DNA from 3 places in the Kribbella sp. NPDC051137 genome. Region 1 is predicted to be linked to each of the others. Evidence: riboswitches for the same ligand, from Rfam matches in the RefSeq annotation. Region 1 holds a riboswitch; each other region holds the start of a gene.

Region 1 (5,721 bases):
GCCCGGACAAGGGGCTCTATTACAAGTTGGTGAAATCCGGCCGGATGCAGCGGATCGTCACCGACGAGGAGATCCGGATGGCGGTCGCACACCCGCCGACGGACACCCGGGCGTACTTCCGGGGCCGCTGCATGCAGCAGTACGCGCCGCAGGTCGCGGCCGCCTCGTGGGACTCGGTGATCTTCGATCTGCCGGGCAAGGAATCGCTCCAGCGCATCCCCACCCTGGACCCGCTGCGGGGCACCAAAGCGCATGTCGGGGCACTTCTTGACCAATGCGACACCGCGAGTGACCTGGTTCGCACCATTACTGGGGGCGGCGCCGGGTAGGGTCGCTAGTGAAGGCCGATTTGGGCGGCCTTCCCAGCGGTTCTAGGAGGTGGCCATATGGCGAAGGACGGCGGTCAGCAGCACAAGCAGCCGAAGCGTTCGTCGACCGAGGAAGAGGTCGAGCAGGTCGAGGCGTCGGAGGATGTCCAGGAGCGCAAGGAGCGGCTCGACGAGGACGTCGACTCGATCCTGGACGAGATCGACGAGGTCCTCGAGGAGAACGCCGAGGAGTTCGTCCGCGGATTCGTGCAAAAGGGTGGGGAGTGAACCGCTCGATGACATCTGATGCCTCCGGCCGGCTGCCGGAAGCCTTCCTGACCCCGGGCGGCTCGTCGTTCATGGACTTCCTGGCCGGGCACGCGCCCGACCTGTTGCCCGGACGGCGGTCGCTCGGGCAGGGCGACCTGTCCAGTGAGGTCCCGCACGGCACGACCATCGTCGCCGCCACCTTCCCCGGTGGCGTGATCATGGCCGGCGACCGGCGGGCCACGATGGGCAACATCATTGCCCAGCGTGACATCGAGAAGGTGTTCCCGGCCGACGAGTACTCGGCGGTCGCCTTCGCCGGCTCGGCCGGTTTCGGGATCGAGATGGTCCGGCTGTTCCAGGTCGAGCTGGAGCACTACGAGAAGCTCGAGGGCGCGACGCTGAGCCTGGACGGCAAGGCGAACCGGCTCAGCGCGCTGATCCGGGGCAACCTGCCGATGGCGATGCAGGGCCTCACCGTGGTGCCGCTGTTCGCGGGGTACGACGAGGACATCAAGGGCGGGCGGATCTTCTCCTACGACCCGACCGGCGGGCGGTACGAGGAGACCCACTTCTACAGCGTCGGATCGGGCTCGCTGTTCGCCCGCGGCGCGCTGAAGAAGCTCTACCGCGAGGACCTGTCCGAGACCGACTGCGTGACGGTGGCGATCCAGTCCCTGATCGACGCCGCCGACGACGACTCGGCGACCGGTGGCCCGGACATGCTGCGGCGGATCTTCCCGGTGGTCGGCGTGGTCACCGCGGACGGTTACCGGCGGCTGCCCGAGGACGAGGTGGCCTCCCTGGTCGACGCGGCCTGGGAGCAGCGGCACCAGCGTCCCGACGGCCCGGCCGCGCCGTCCCTGACCTGATCACCCCGAACTCACAGAGGACTCGATGAGCGTTCCTTTCTACGTCTCGCCCGAGCAGCTGATGCGGGACCGGGCGGACTTCGCCCGGAAGGGCATCAGCAAGGGCCGCAGCGCGATCGCGCTGCAGTATGCCGACGGCATCCTGTTCGTCGCGGAGAACCGGTCGCCCGCGTTGCACAAGGTGGCCGAGATCTACGACCGGATGGCCTTCGCCGCCGTCGGCCGGTACAACGAGTTCGAGAACCTGCGGATCGCCGGCGTCCGGCTCGCCGACATGCGCGGGTACTCGTACGACCGCCGTGACGTGACCGGCCGCGCGCTCGCCAACGCGTACGCGCAGACCCTCGGCGCGATCTTCTCCTCCGGCGGCGAGAAGCCGCTCGAGGTGGAGATCCTGGTCGCGGAGGTCGGCGCGAGCGCCGGCGACGACCAGATCTACCGGCTCACGTACGACGGTTCGATCGCCGACGTGCAGGGGTACGCCGTGATGGGCGGCCCGGCCGACCAGGTCGCGGACTACGTCGGCGAGCACTACCAGGAAGGCATCTCGCTGGCGGGTGCGCTCCGGCTCGCGGTCGACGCCCTGGCCCACGACGGCACCGAGGTCCGGCAGTTGACGCCGGACCAGCTCGAGGTCGCTGTGCTGGACCGGACCCGGTCACAGGTGCGCAAGTTCAAGCGGATCTCCGAGGAGACGCTGGAACGGATCCTGTCCGAGTCCCGCCCGGCCACCGCCCCCTCCGACGCCGACTCCTCCGACGCCGACTCCTCCGACGGCGACTCCTCCGAGGAGGCGTCCGACGGCGGGAACGGTGCCGGCGCCGGCTCGGCCGGTGAGTCTTCGGCGAAGGCCGAGGACGCCGGATCCACCGAGGCCCCGGTCGCCCCGCCGTCCGACGATGACGACGCACCGGTGGCCCCGCCGGAAGACCCCGACGACAACCGTCCGCTGTGACGGACCAGATCGAGAGCTCAGCCGCCACGGAAAACGTGGCGGCTGAGCTGTCTACGGCACCCGCCGACCCGGCTCCGTGGGAGTTGCTGGGGGAGGAGGTCGGGTTCGAGCGCTTCCTGTCGGTGCGCCTCCGGCGGTACCGGATGCCCGACGGGCGCGAGGTCGAGTGGGATGTGTCCGGGCGCGAGGCCGGGGTGGACGCCGGCGTGACGGTGTTGCCGTTGACGCCGGAGGGGCGGATCGTGACGATCCGGATGTTCCGCGCCGGACCCGATACCGTGGTCACGAACCTTCCGGGCGGTCTCGTCGAGCCCGGCGAGGAGGTCGCGGTGGCGGGCGCCCGCGAGCTCGAGGAGGAGACCGGGTACACCTGCGAGACCCTCGACGTGGTCGGCTGGCAATGGTCCGGTGCGTCCTCGACGTTCCGCAAGTACGTCGCGATCGCCCGTGGCTGCCGTCCCGACGGCAAACAGCAACTCGACGAGACCGAGGACTGCGTCCCGGTCGAACTCACCGTCGACGCTTTCCGCGCCGAACTCCGCAACCCCGGCGCGATGACCGGCATCGACGCCGCCTACCTCGCCCTCGACCACGCCGGCCTGCTCTGACCCGGTACTCTGAAGCCGGACCGCGACTGGCGTTGAGGTGGATGAACCACCGGGGAACGGTCTGCCATCCGGCTTCGCCGCGCGCCTGGGCACCTTCGAACGTCGAGGAGTGCGCGCATGAGTGCTGAGCTGATGATCGGGACCGACCTCGCCGCCGAGATGGTGGCCAAGGCGGCGGAGCGGGCGAGCGCCCTGCAGGAGAAGTACGGCGTACAGCCGTGCCTGGCGACCGTGCTGGTCGGCGACGACCCGGCGTCCGCGACCTACGTACGGATGAAGCAGAACCGGTCGAAGAAGGCGGGCATCGCGTCCCGCAGCGTCGTCCTGCCGGCCACCACGACCACGGAGGAGCTGGTCGCGGAGCTCACCAAGCTGTCGGAGGACCCGGCGGTGCACGGGATCCTGCTGCAGCACCCGGTGCCCGCGCAGATCGACGAGCGGGCCGCCTTCGAGGCGATCGACCCGGCCAAGGACGTGGACGGCGTGACGATGCGATCGTTCGCGGCGATGGCCTTCGGGGATCCCGGGTTCCGGTCCGCGACGCCCGGCGGGATCATGCGGCTGCTGGCGGCGTACGACGTACCGCTCGAGGGCGCGCACGCGGTCGTGATCGGCCGCAGCCCGATCCTCGGCAAGCCGGCCGGCATGTTGCTGCTGGCATCGAACGCGACCGTCACGTACGCGCACTCCCGGACCCGCGACCTCGCCGACCTGGTGCGGACCGCCGACGTGGTGATCGCCGCCGTCGGCAAGCCGAACTTCGTCCGCGGCGACTGGCTGAAGCCGGGCGCGGTGGTGGTCGACGCCGGGTACAACGAGGGCAACGTCGGCGACGTGCACTTCGCCGAGGCGGCCGAGGTCGCGCGGCTGATCACCCCGGTGCCGGGCGGTGTCGGCCCGATGACGATCGCGCTGCTGCTGGAGCAGACGGTCGACGCGGCTGAGACGGCTGTCCACGCCTTGACTACCCTGAACTAGGGTTGGGGGAGACGAACTAGGAGGCGACACGTGGCGGTACGCGCGATCCGGGGGGCCACCCAGCTGGACGTGGACGAGCGCGAGCATCTGCTCGAGCGGACCGCGGAGCTGGTGAAGGCGGTCCTGGAGGCGAACGATCTGGAGAACGAGGATCTGATCAGCATCCTGTTCACGGTCACGTCGGACCTCCGCTCGGAGTTCCCGGCGGTCGCGGGCCGCCAGATCGGGCTCACCGACGTACCGCTGATCTGCATGCAGGAGATCCCGGTGCCGCACGCGTTGCCGCGCGTCGTCCGGCTGATGCTGCACACCGAGACACCGCGTTCGCGGGACAAGATCCAGCACGTGTACCTGCACGGCGCGGTCGCTCTGCGCCCAGACCTGACCGGCGCCCAGTGAAGGCGACACGGTGACCGAACTGCGCGGCCCGGTCCGCATTGTCGGGACCGGGTTGATCGGGACGTCGATCGGGCTGGCGCTGGCCCGGCTGGGGGTGGTTGTCGAGCTCGTCGACGGCAACCCCGACAACGCGTTGATGGCCGAGCGGATCGGCGCCGGCTCGCGGCAGGTGGAGATCGAGCCGCAGCTCGTCGTGGTCGCCGTACCGCCGGATCATGTCGGCGCGGTCGTCGCCGCGCAGCTCGACCAGACCACAGCGGTCGTGACGGACGCGGCCAGCGTGAAGAGCAAGCCGCTCGCGGACGCACGCAAGCTGGCGGAGGACGTCAGCAGGTACGTCGGAAGCCACCCGATGGCCGGCTCGGAACGCAACGGCCCGCTGGCCGCGCGCGCCGACCTGTTCGACGGGGCCACCTGGGCGATCACCCCGCACGAGACCAGCGATCCGCAGGCCGTGGATCTGGTACGGCGGCTGGCCGAGGCGTGCGGTGCCCGGACGGTCGAGATGTCCGTGGCGGACCACGACCTCGGCGTCGCACGGGTCTCCCACCTGCCGCACCTGATGTCCGCGCTCGCCGCCGGGACGCTGGCCGACGCGCCGTCGTCGCACCTCGAACTGTCCGGCCAGGGCGTCCGCGACGTCACCCGGATCGCGGCCGGCGACCCCCGGCTGTGGACCCAGATCGTGTCCGCGAACTCGACCGCGCTGACCGGCCTGCTGGAGCAGATCCGCGGCGAGCTCGACCGGCTACTGGTTGCCCTCGGCAAGGAAGAGGCGGGCGAGGAGCTGACCGCGATCCTCGGCCAGGGGGTGTCCGGCGCGATCCGGGTACCGGGCAAGCACGGTGCCCCGCACATCGACCTGGTCACGGTCCTGGTGACGATCCCGGACCGCCCCGGCCAGCTGGCGAAACTGTTCGCCGACGCCGCCGAGTCCGGAGCCAACGTCGAGGACCTGCGGATCGATCACAGCCCCGGCCGGCCGGTCGGTGAGGTCGAACTCTCGGTCAAACCCGGCACCGTCGACCAACTGGTCGACGCCCTGACCACCCGCGGGTGGGTAGTCCACGTCTGAGTGTCCCCGCCCGAAGGTAATCTTCGGGGCATGATCATCGCTGTGGACGGGCCGAGCGGCTCCGGTAAGTCGAGCACCGCCCGCGGAGTGGCCACCCGGCTCGGTCTGCGGTACCTGGACACCGGCGCGACGTACCGCGCGGTGACCTGGTCGGCGGTCGAACGCGGGCTGGACCTGGACGACACGGCGGCGGTCGCGCAGCGCGCCCGGGATCTGGAGCTGGAGGTCAGCACCGACCCGGGACGGCAGTTCGTGATCG
Region 2 (5,721 bases), 190 kb from region 1:
TGGTACTGCCAGTAGTCCTGCTCCCCGTCGTTGGACGCGTACTGCGCCTGCGGCCACCTCATCGACAGGCCGTCCGGGTACTTCAGGTTCGGACTCGTGAATCCCGCCGGCACCGACGAGCTCAGCTCGTTCATCAGCGTCACGGCTCGATCGGCGCGCGGCCCCGCGGTCGCCGTACGGTCGGTCTGGCCCTCCGGCCACGGATCACCGGACTTCCGGGTCGCGGGCGCCTTCGGGGTCACGGTGGAGACCGGCCGCGGCGTGGCGAGCGGGCGGCTGGTGCCGGTACCGCCGGCCACCATCGGGCTCGCCGGCCGGCTGCCTGCGTAATGCACGACCAGTGCCGGACCCGCTCCGAGGCCGACCGCCAGCGTGACGGCGGCGGCGCCGGTCACCGCGATCCTGCGCCGCTTGAGCGCCCGGCGGCCCTGGTCGAGGGCGCTCGCCGGGTCCATCGACGGCGGCGGAGTCGTCCGCACCATGAGGTCGTGCAGTGCCTCGCCGAGTTCCTCTTCCTTCATCGCACTCTCTCCTCTTCGAGCAGGCCGCGCAGCGTCGCCAACCCACGCGCAGCCTGGCTCTTGACGTTTCCGGTTGAGCATTCGAGCAACTCGGCCGTCTGTTCGACGGACTGGTCCTCCCAGTACCGCAGGACCAGAACGGCCCGTTGTCTCGGCGGTACCTTCGCGAGCGCCTCCAGCAACACGAGCCGTTCGTCGGCCAGGCCGGACGACGGCCCCGGCCGGTCGGTGTCCGCAGACCCGACCGACTCGTGCCGGAACCACCCGCGGCGGCGCTCGGACAGGAACGTCCGCAGGAGCGTCCGCCTGGTGTAGCTGTCCATCGCCTCGTGCCGCTGGATCCGGCGCCACACCAGGTAGAGCTTCGTGAACGTCTGCTGAACCAGGTCCTCCGCTCGATGCCAGTCGCCGCACAGCAGGTACGCCGTACCGCGCATGGCGTCGGAACGTGCGGCGAAGTACGCCTCGAACGCGGCGTCCCGGTCACTCATTTGTCCTCCCGGTCCTCGATACCGGGTTAGACACGCCTACGAGTGCGAAGTTGGTTGCATCGGCGGATCAGATCGGCAGCGGATCGTAGTTCGCGCCGAACGGGGCGTCCGGGCGGGTGAACTCTCCCAGCAGGGCGCGCCGCAGCGGCGTGGTGCGCTCGAGGAACTCGGGGTCGTTGCCGAAACGGTCGGCCGGGCGCACCCACGGCGGGCTGTAGACGTAGTGGGTCGTGAAGCGGTCGTAGTCGCCGTCGTGGCGGAAGGTCCGGTGCCACACACCGTTGTGGAACACCAGAGCGGCGCCGGCCTCGGCGCACACGACGTGGCCGATCGCGATGTCGTCCTTGTTCTTCCGGATCGACTCCGGCAGCGCGACCCGGGAGCGGTGGCTGCCGGGAATCAGTTCCATGTTGCCCATGCCGGGCACGGTCTGGTCGGTGAGCAGGTACGACACGCGGAGCTGCAGCAACGGAACCGGGTAGCCCACTTCCTTGAAGTCGTACGCCGACGATCCGTCCTGGTGCCAGCCGCCGTTCCCCGCGTGCGCGGGCTGCATGGTGTTCCAGCCGGCCTGCAGCACGAACCGGTCGCCGAGCAGGCCCTGCACCTTCGGCAGTACGTCGGGATGATCGATCAGCCGCTCGAGAACCGGCTCGCTCTCGTAGGTCCGGCCGATCTGCCCGAACTCGCGCTCGCGGCTCGCGTGCAGCCGCTGCGAGACGTCGTACGCCTCGGCGGCCTCGTCCTTCGTCAGGACGCCGGGAATCAGGAAGTAGCCCCACGACTCGAAGATGAAGCGGTCAGTCTCGGTCAGCGGACCTTTGCCGACGACGGGATCGAGCATGACTGTGCCCTCTTTTCCTGGTGAAACGGCGGTCACCATCCAATTCTGATGCCGCGCCTGTACCGATAAACATCGAACTCGGCCAGGGCGTCCCGAACGAGCAAGGCGTCCCTCAGACCCGCGGGGTCGTGTGTCCGGATGTAGTCGGCGCCCTGGTCGGCCGCGGACAGCTCGGCCGCGAGGGTGGCCGCTGCGATCCCCCCGAGGTCCGTTCCCGTGATAGCCCGCAGGAACGACTTCCGCGACGGCGACACCAGGATCGGCAGCCCGTACCGCTCCTTCAACCGCGCGAGGTCCGCCAGCACCGCGATCGACGGCTCCGGTGTGCTCCCGAGGAAGTAGCCGAGCCCCGGATCCAACACCAACCGCTCAGGCCCGATCCCGGCACCCTCGAGCGCCGCGATCCGCCGGTCGAAGAACGCCTCGATCCGGCCCCAGATCGCGCCCGCGTCGGTCACCACCCGCGTCGCCGGTCCGGTTCGCTGGACGGAGTGCATCACCACGAGCCGGCACGACGAGTCGGCGAGTTCGCCGTACGGCCGGGCGAACCCGCCGATGTCGTTCAGGTACGACGCCCCGCGCGCGAGCGCCCACCGCTGAGCCTCGGGGTGAAACGAGTCCACGCCCCACGGGATCCCTTCCAGCCCGTCGACCACTCGGTCCAGCCTCGCGATCTCCTCCTCCGGCGGCACCCGCTCCGCGTCCGGATGACTCGACGCCGGCCCGAGCTCCACGACGTCGGCGCCGGCCGCGGCCAGCTCCCGGGCGTGCGCGATCGCAGCCTCGGGCAACAGGTAGCGTCCCCCGTCCGAGAACGAGTCGCGCGTGACATTGACGATCCCCACCAACCGCGGGCGAACCATGGCAGGCCTCCAGCTCGATCCCAGAAGCCCAGGCGCACGGCACACGTCATCCAGACGGGACCGCTCCCCGGTGGTACCCCACCTCACGCGCCAGTCACGGTCCGGCCCCAGCCTAACGGCACACGCGTCGACGTCGGGCCCCTGTCGTCCGCAGGTACGAATGGGCTGTGTCGATCGACAGGCCGGTGCAGGCGATCCCCAGTACGCCGTGGTACCACCGCCAGCCGACGCCCAACCCGATGAAGCCGTCCAGCGCCATGATTCCGCCGCCCGCGGCAACGGGCAGCACCAGGGCGGTGAGCGCGACCAGCATCAGGGGACGCGGGATTCTCCGGCCGATCGACGTCACGGTCGCGAGCACGATGCAGGCGGCGAGCACGCCACTCGCGGAAGCCAGCGACTGGGCGACCACCGGATCCAACGGGTAGCGGTCAGCCTCGGCAGCCGACACCGGCGGACCGCCCGGAAACCCCAGCCTCCCTTGCCACGCACGCACAGCCTTCCCCGCGGCATACCCGGCGAACAGCACAGCGAGCAGGTACGCCGGCCACTGCCGGACGCGCGCAGGTTCATCCATGCGACTGAACGTAACGACATCGGCACCGCCGCCCATCCCCCGTCCGGGTGAACCGTCTCCCCGCTCCGGGTGACGTATCCAGACGCCTTGCTCCTCAGCGGATTCTCAGTGGGAGCGGGAGTTCCAGCTCAGGACTTGTGAGGTCAGCCTTGCCTCACCTAATGTCCGAGCTGCACTTCTGCGTTCCCCTTTCCCGGAGAGTTCTGATGTCCAGCTCGCAGGTCGCGGTTCTCGGCGCTGTCGCCGGCCTCACCATCTATCTCGGTCTCCCGATCGGCCGGCTGCGCAATCCCGCGCCTCGGCTCAAGGCAGGCCTGAACGCGGTCGCGATCGGCATCCTGCTCTTCCTGCTCTGGGACGTCCTCGCCCACGCCTGGGAGCCGATCGACACCGCGCTCGCGGACAAGCATTGGGGTACGACGCTGGGCAACGGCCTGGTCCTGGCTGCCGGGCTGGGGATCGGGCTGCTCGGCCTGGTGTACTACGACCGCTGGATGGCCCGGCGGCGTACGGCGCAACCGAAACCCGGCCCCGGTGCGGCCGCGACCGGCGATCCGGCGCTGAGGCCGCAGACAGCCTCGGCCGCGGCCGGCCTGGCCACGATGATCGCCACCGGGATCGGCCTGCACAACTTCGCCGAGGGTCTCGCGATCGGCAACTCCGCGGCGACCGGCGAGATGTCGCTCGCCGTGCTGCTGATCATCGGGTTCGCCCTGCACAACGCCACCGAGGGCTTCGGCATCGTCGCACCGCTCGCAGCCGCAGGCGAGCGGCCGTCCTGGCTGACCCTCGCGCTGCTCGGGCTGATCGGCGGCGGCCCGACGTTCGTCGGGACGCTCATCGGGCAGCGGTTCGTCAACGACACGTTGTCGGTGGCGTTCCTCGGCCTCGCCGCGGGTTCGATCCTGTACGTCGTCATCGAACTACTGGCAGTCGCTCGCAGGGCCGGCCTCAAGGAACTCACCACCTGGTGCATCCTGCTCGGCCTCCTGGCCGGTTTCGCCACCGACGCCGTGGTCACCGCCGCCGGAGCCTGAAGGCCGGCAACCCGTCAAACTCTGGCGGTCTGCCGGTACTGCGACGGGGACCGGCCGGTCTCGGTGCTGAAGACGCGGCTGAGGTAGAACGCGCTGCGGTAGCCGGTGCGTTCGGCGATCGTCTGGAGGGTGGCGTCGGTTTCGGTGAGGAGTTCGCGGACTCGTCGGAGGCGGATACGGCGCAGGTAGTCGGCCGGCGTGACGCCGTGGGTCGTCTTGAAGCGGCGGGAGAACTGGGCGGAACTGATGCCCAGCTCGTCGGCGAGGTCGCCCAGCGAGAGATCCGGCGAGTCGAAGTGGTCGTGGAGGTAGGCCGTTGCCTGCAGCACCAATTCGTCGCCGGGCGCTGCCCGCTGCGCGCGGGACGCCATCAGCACGAGGTCGGTGACGACGTGGGTCGCGATCAGCTCGGTGTGGTCGTCGAGCATGGTCAGGTCCGCCCGCAGACGGTCGAGGTCCAGCAGTCGCGTGCGGCCGACCGGCGGCTCGAGCACGGTACTGAAGCGGGCGTGGAAGAAGGCAGTCGGACGCTGCATCCGGCGCCACAGCACACCGCCCGGCGGACAGATGACGACGTCGCCGAACGTCGCCACACCACGAGGTACGCCGCTGACTTCGAAGGCGAACGCGCCGGTTCTGGGCAGTAACAGGCTCCACGTCTCATAGGTGTCGACGGCCAGACTGAACTGCTTCCGGCGGGGCGCGAGCAGGTAGCCGTCGAGCGTGAGCATGTCAAAAAAGTACATGCCGACGTCCAAATCAGCCATGTCACCGACAACACGACAGACGGCAGAGTGCATGCCATGGTCGATGTCTGTGTGTACGGCGGCACCCCCGCCGGTTGTGTCGCCGCGATGACGGCACAGCAGGAAGGTGCGTCCGTCGTTCTGATCGAGCCGGGCCGATCGCTGGGCGGCATGCTCGTCGCGGGCATCAAGCCCCGGCAGGACTGCCCGCTCCCCGCCGCGGCCGGCGGCCTGACGAGGGACGTGGTCTTCGGCTTCGGCGAGCACCCCCACGACGTACTGCGCGCCTTCCACGAGTGGACCGCTGGGATCGACGTGTACTTCGAACGCCGCGTCCGCTCGGTCACGCGCGACGGCAACCGCATCACCGGCATCCAGCTGGAGACCTCGACGCCCGACCGGTGGGGTGTCCCGCTGCCGGCGAGCGAGTCCACACCGGACATCGACGTACAGGCCGACGTCTTCATCGACGCGTCGTACGAAGGCGACCTGATGGCCCTGGCCGGGGTCGCCTACCGCACCGGGCGGGAGTCCCGGGACGACTTCGGCGAGGACCTTGCCGGTGTCCGGCCCGTCACCAACTGGACGCCGCTCGACCCGTACGTCAGTCCTGGCGACAGCTCCAGCGGACTGCTTCCGCTC
Region 3 (5,721 bases), on a different contig from region 1:
CCGCCGCACGTCGACCTGCTCGGGACTGTCCAACGGCCGAGGTTCCCACGAGCCGTCAGCAGCCAGCCTGAACTGAGTCCCGTACAGCTGCGGCTTACCCTCAGCCACCAACACCCGGTCGGTGAGGTACGCCTCGTGGGCGGCGTCGGCGTCGCCGGCTTGGACAGACTCGCTCAACAGCTCGAGGCAGGCGCGCTGGAACGGCAGGTCGCGATCGGCGTGCTGGACCAGCAGCCAAGCCGCTTGGGCACCATCGGCACCAACGAGGCTGTGACCGGGCCAGCCGTGTGATGCGACGATTGTCTTCATCCGCGTGGTGTTCTCGGCGTCCACCGCCTGAAGGCGATCCAGGGATTGCCTCTCAGACGCCGTCAGTTCCATCTCGGGTACGCCGTCCAGCAGGCGTGGATGTTCGTCCAACTGCCGGCGGGCGTCCTGGTCTGCGGAGGCCATTCGCAGGAGTTCGTCGCGGAGGGTGGGGGTCATGGGTGGCGGTCCGCGCGCCAGTTCTTGATCATTTGGTCCATGTCGGCGTGGATGAACGCGAAGAAGTCGGCGGCCTCGGTGAGGCGGTTGGCGACGGGGGAGCCGGCGGGGAAGAGGGCGGCGCCGGAGCGGCTGGTGGATTCCCACTCGCTGAGGGCGAGGTTGCGGCGCTCCAGGATCGCGGCGAAGACGTCCTCGCGGATCCGGTAGTGGTCCTTGCGGGAGCCGGGCAGCCGCTCGCGGGAGATGAACGAGACCTGGAGCAGCTGCCGGACCGCGCCGGACACGGCCGGCTGGCTGATCTTCAGGGACTCGGCGAGCTCCGCCGCGGTCAGCGTCCCGTCGGGGCTGACCAGCATCGCGCCCATCACCCGAGCCGACATCGTCGGTACGCCGCTGTTCGCCAGCACGCCCGCGAACCGCTCGACGAACTGGCTGACTGCCTCCCGGCTCGGTTCCTCCGCCATGGTTGAAGCTTACAGTAATTGGATTTATCGCAACTATCACAAACTTCTGATAATTTGAATTGCATGACCTCAGCAGCCACCACCGCCGCGCCGGCGCTGACCGGCGCCCGCCGCTTCGGTGTCCTCGTCGCGTTGTGTCTGGCCGTGCTCGTGCTCGGCCTCGACACCACCGTGCTCAACGTCGCGTTGCCGACCCTCGCCAAGGACCTCGACGCGTCCACCGGCCAGCTCCAATGGATGGCGAACAGCTACAACCTGGTGCTCGCCGCGCTGCTGCTGCCGGCCGGTCTGCTCGGCGACCGGTACGGGCGGCGCAAGCTCATCGCGATCGCCCTCACGCTCTTCGGGCTGGCGTCGCTCGCCTGCGCGCTCTCCGGCTCGGCCGGTCAGCTGATCGCGGCCCGCGCGTTCCTCGGGATCGGCGCCGCGATGATCGTCCCGGTCGCGCTCTCGCTGATCACCGTGCTGTTCCGCACCGAGCAGGAGCGGAAGAAGGCGATCGGCTTCTTCGTCGTTGCCAACAGCATCGGTATGCCGCTCGGCCCGATCGTCGGTGGGCTGCTGCTCGACCACGCCGGCTGGCAGTGGATCTTCGTGATCAACGTCCCGATCGCGTTCCTGGCCGCACTCGCGGTGACGCTGCTCGTCCCGGAGAGCCGGAGCGCGAACCGCCCGGCGATCGACTGGCTCGGCATCGTGCTGTCCAGCGCCGGACTCGCGACCCTGGTGTACGGCGTGACGAAGGCGGGCGAGACGTCCTGGTCCGACGCGGCCACGATCGTGTCCCTCGGGCTGGCCGTCGTCCTGATCGCCGGGTTCCTGATCTGGCAGCGGCGGAACCGGGAGCCGCTGATCGAGCTGCGGCTGTTCCGCGAGCGGGTGTTCACCGGCGGCGCCGTACTGCTGACGGTGTCGGTGTTCGCGATCTTCGGGCTGCTGTTCACGATGCCGCAGTACTTCCAGGGCATCAACGGCTCGGACGCGTTGCACACCGGGCTGAAGCTGTTGCCGTTCATCGGCGGGATGACCGTCGGGGCGAAGCTGGCCGAGCCGGTGGAGTCGCGGATCGGTACCCGGCTGGTCGTGATGGCCGGGTTCGTGGTGATGGCGGCCGGGTTCGTGCTCGGCGCGTTCACCGACCTCGGCACCGGGTACGGCTACACCGCGAGCTGGTTCGTGGTGGTCGGTTTCGGGCTCGGGTGTTCGATGCCGCAGGCAATGAACGCGGCGCTCGGCGTCCTCGACCCGGAGCGGGCCGGGACCGGATCCGGATTGCTGCAGGCGTTCCGTCAGGTCGGCGGGACGGTCGGCGTCGCCGTCCTCGGGACCGTGCTGAACTCGGTCTACCGGCACAACGTGGACACGACCGGTCTGCCGGCGCAGGTCGCGGACGCGGCGCAGCGGAGTCTCGCGGGCGGTCTCTCGGTGGCGGCGAAGACCGGCTCCGCGGGGCTGGCGAGCAGCGTGCGGGAGGCGTTCCTGACCAGCCTCAACACCACGATGTGGGTCTCCGGCGGCATCGCGGTCGCCGGCGCGATCCTCGCCGCCGTACTGATGCCGAAAAGAGCTGCCCGCCCCCAGCAAGCTGAGGACGGGCAGCCGGTGGTCGGCTAGGGATCAGCTGAGCTCGAGGCCCGGGTAGAGCGGGAACTTGTCCAGCATCTCGGCCGAGGCGGCCTTGGTCTTGTCGGCGACGCCGTCGGCGAGGACGTACTTCGCCTTCGACGGGGCGCCCGCGGACGTGGTGGTCGGGGTGGTCGACGACAGTACGTCGACGATCAGCTCGGCCACCCGGTCGAACTCGTCGGCCCCGAACCCGCGCGTGGTGAGCGCCGGCGTACCGATCCGGACGCCGGACGTGTACCAGGCCCCGTTCGGGTCCCGCGGTACGGCGTTCCGGTTCGTCACGATGCCCGCGTCGAGCAGCGCCGACTCGGCCTGCCGGCCGGTGATGCCGTACGACGAGACGTCCAGCAGCACGAGGTGGTTCTCCGTGCCGTCCGTGACGAGCTTGACGCCGCGCTTCATCAGTCCCTCGGCGAGCGTGACCGCGTTGTCCGCGACGTTCTGCGCGTACTCCCGGAACGAGGGCTGCCGCGCTTCGGCCAGCGCGACCGCCTTCGCGGCCATCGTCTGGCTGAGCGGGCCGCCGAGCACCATCGGGCAGCCGCGGTCGACGGACTCGGCGTACTCCGGCTGGCAGAGCACCATGCCGCCGCGCGGGCCGCGCAGCGACTTGTGCGTGGTCGTCGTGGTGACGTGCGCGTGCGGGACCGGGTCGAAGTCGCCGGTGAACACCTTGCCCGCGACCAGGCCGGCGAAGTGCGCCATGTCGACCATCAGCGTGGCACCGACCTCGTCGGCGATCTCGCGCATCTTGGCGAAGTTCACCTTGCGCGGGTACGCCGAGTAGCCGGCGATCAGGATCAGCGGCTTGAACTCGCGCGCCTTGCGGGCGACCTCGTCGTAGTCCAGCAGCCCCGTCTCCGGGTTCGTGCCGTACGAGTGCTGGTTGAACATCTTGCCGGAGATGTTCGGCCGGAAACCGTGCGTCAGGTGACCGCCGGCGTCCAGCGACATGCCGAGCATCTTCTGGTCGCCGAGCGCCTTGCGGAGCTTGGTCCAGTCCTCCTCGGACAGGTCGTTGACGTGCTTCGCACCGGCCTCGGCGAGCGCCGGGGACTCGATCCGCTGCGCCAGGATCGCCCAGAACGCGACCAGGTTCGCGTCGATGCCGGAGTGCGGCTGGACGTACGCGTGCGGGGCGTCGAAGAGTGCCTGCGCGTGGTCGGCGGCGGTCTGCTCGACGGTGTCGACGTTCTGGCAGCCGGCGTAGAAGCGGTGCCCGACGGTGCCCTCGGCGTACTTGTCCGACAGCCAGTTGCCCATCGTGAGCAGCGTGGCGGGGGAGGCGTAGTTCTCGCTGGCGATCAGCTTCAGCGAGGACCGCTGGTCGGCCAGCTCGGCCTTGATCGCGCCGGCGATCGTCGGTTCGACCGCGGCGATCACCTGCAGCGCGTTGTTGTACGCGGCCGACGCGGCGGCGGCATCGAAGGGTTGAGTCATCGTTGTCTCTCCTGCGGTTTGCAGTGGGTCGAAGGCACCCAGGCGCACGGTGCCGACGGGTTTCGCTCCCCGGTGGTTCTCCACCTTCAGCGCGCCAGTCGCGACGTCGCTCACCCTATCGTGCGCTCGAGGATCCGCTCGAAGGGAGTCGTCCTCGGAAGCGTCCCGAACACCCCGCCCCAATCGCCGGCCAGCCGGGACGCCACGAACGCATCCGCGACCTCCGGCGTCGAGTTCCTGATCAGCAACGAAGCTTGCAGGCACAGGGCCATCTGCGCGGCCAGCCGGCGCGCCCCTGCCTCTGCGTTCTCCGCGTCAGCAAGCGCTTGCAGTACGTCGTTCACGGCCGCGTCCAGCCGCTGGTCCGCGCCCTGCACCGCGGCCAGCTCCGTCAGCCAGGCGTCGAGCGACTCCGGACGGCGCAGCGCTCGCAGTACGTCGAGCGCGTTCACGTTGCCGGACCCTTCCCAGATCGAGTTCAACGGCGACTCCCGGTACAACAGCGGCAGCCCGGACTCCTCGACGTACCCGTTCCCGCCAAGACATTCCAGCGCCTCGGCCACCATGAACGGCGTCCGCTTGCACACCCAGAACTTCGCCAACGGCAACCCGATCCGCCGGAACGCCCCTTCAGCCTCGCTGCCCCCGTCGACGGCGGCGGCGAGGCGCATGGCGAGGGCTGTTGCCGCTTCGCTCTCGATCGCCAGGTCGGCGAGCACGTTCCGCATCGCGGGCTTGTCCGACAGCAGCCCACCGAAGGCGGATCGGTGGCGCGTGTGCCAGACGGCCTCGACGAGAGCGCGCCGCTGGAGCGCGGCCGACCCGAGCACGCAGTCGAGACGGGTCGCCGCGACCATCTCGATGATCGTGCGTACGCCGGCCCCCTCGTCGCCGAGCCGGTACCCGATCGTCCCGTGGAACTCGACCTCCGACGACGCGTTCGACCGGTTCCCGAGCTTGTCCTTCAGCCGCTGCAACGCGAACGGGTTCCGATTGCCGTCGGCAAGTACCCGGGGTACGACGAAGCAGCTCAGCCCGTCCGGCGCCTGCGCCAGTACCAGGAAAACGTCCACCTGCGGCGCCGAGCAGAACCACTTGTGCCCGTCCAGCTGGTACACGTCCCCGGCCGGCGTCGCCGTCGTCAGGTTCGCCCGTACGTCGGACCCGCCCTGCTTCTCGGTCATCCCCATCCCGGCCAGTACGCCGCCCTTCGCCGCGGCCGGCAGCCGGCGTACGTCGTACTCCGTGGACGCCAGGCGCGGCACCCACTCCGCCGCCAGCCGCTCGTCCGCGCGCAGCGCCGGGACCGCGGCGTACGACATCGAGATCGGGCACCCGTGCCCGGGCTCCACCTGCGACCAGAGGTAGAACCCGGCCGCCCGTCGCAGGTGCGGCGCGGGGCTGTCGCTCGTCCACGGCGCGGCCTGCAGCCCGAACCCGACGGCCTGCTCCATCAGCCAGTGCCACGACGGGTGGAACTCGACCTCGTCGATCCGGTTCCCGTACCGGTCGTGGGTCCGTAGGACGGGCGGGTTCTGGTTGGCCGGGAGGGCGTGCGCGCGGGCCTCCTCGGAGCCGGCCAGCTCGCCGATCCGGGTCAGGCCGGGATCCGCGGTGAGGTCGCCGGTGAGCCCGGCGTACGGACGCAGAGCGTCACCGAGGGCCGCGTCCCGCGTGAAGAAGTTCACGCCCCGCAGTGGGG

The links. A riboswitch is a leader RNA that binds a small molecule or an ion and turns the genes downstream of it on or off. The one in region 1 is predicted to bind ZMP and ZTP.
Region 2: it holds a riboswitch for ZMP and ZTP, as region 1 does, so the genes downstream of both, folP (dihydropteroate synthase) here and AB0M51_RS24550 (tetrahydrofolate dehydrogenase/cyclohydrolase catalytic domain-containing protein) in region 1, are expected to answer to the same signal.
Region 3: it holds a riboswitch for ZMP and ZTP, as region 1 does, so the genes downstream of both, AB0M51_RS07070 (glycine hydroxymethyltransferase) here and AB0M51_RS24550 (tetrahydrofolate dehydrogenase/cyclohydrolase catalytic domain-containing protein) in region 1, are expected to answer to the same signal.

Annotation. Positions count from the first base shown of each region.
Region 1 covers NZ_JBFBBI010000004.1:698,579-704,299, reverse strand. Annotated here, with positions in the region: gene dop (depupylase/deamidase Dop) at 1-329, shown strand, start outside; gene AB0M51_RS24570 (ubiquitin-like protein Pup) at 387-596, shown strand; gene prcB (proteasome subunit beta) at 605-1,447, shown strand; gene prcA (proteasome subunit alpha) at 1,473-2,402, shown strand; gene AB0M51_RS24555 (NUDIX hydrolase) at 2,399-3,010, shown strand; ZMP/ZTP riboswitch at 3,023-3,108, shown strand; gene AB0M51_RS24550 (tetrahydrofolate dehydrogenase/cyclohydrolase catalytic domain-containing protein) at 3,128-3,988, shown strand; gene aroH (chorismate mutase) at 4,019-4,387, shown strand; gene AB0M51_RS24540 (prephenate dehydrogenase) at 4,398-5,462, shown strand; gene cmk ((d)CMP kinase) at 5,493-5,721, shown strand, end outside.
Region 2 covers NZ_JBFBBI010000004.1:886,161-891,881, forward strand. Annotated here, with positions in the region: gene AB0M51_RS25335 (hypothetical protein) at 1-521, opposite strand, end outside; gene AB0M51_RS25340 (SigE family RNA polymerase sigma factor) at 518-1,012, opposite strand; gene AB0M51_RS25345 (phytanoyl-CoA dioxygenase family protein) at 1,080-1,856, opposite strand; gene folP (dihydropteroate synthase) at 1,889-2,719, opposite strand; ZMP/ZTP riboswitch at 2,739-2,827, opposite strand; gene AB0M51_RS25355 (hypothetical protein) at 2,832-3,296, opposite strand; gene AB0M51_RS25360 (ZIP family metal transporter) at 3,503-4,333, shown strand; gene AB0M51_RS25365 (AraC family transcriptional regulator) at 4,348-5,100, opposite strand; gene AB0M51_RS25370 (FAD-dependent oxidoreductase) at 5,137-5,721, shown strand, end outside.
Region 3 covers NZ_JBFBBI010000001.1:1,484,261-1,489,981, forward strand. Annotated here, with positions in the region: gene AB0M51_RS07055 (DUF6624 domain-containing protein) at 1-486, opposite strand, end outside; gene AB0M51_RS07060 (MarR family transcriptional regulator) at 483-953, opposite strand; gene AB0M51_RS07065 (DHA2 family efflux MFS transporter permease subunit) at 1,017-2,567, shown strand; gene AB0M51_RS07070 (glycine hydroxymethyltransferase) at 2,571-4,019, opposite strand; ZMP/ZTP riboswitch at 4,049-4,131, opposite strand; gene AB0M51_RS07075 (acyl-CoA dehydrogenase family protein) at 4,130-5,721, opposite strand, start outside.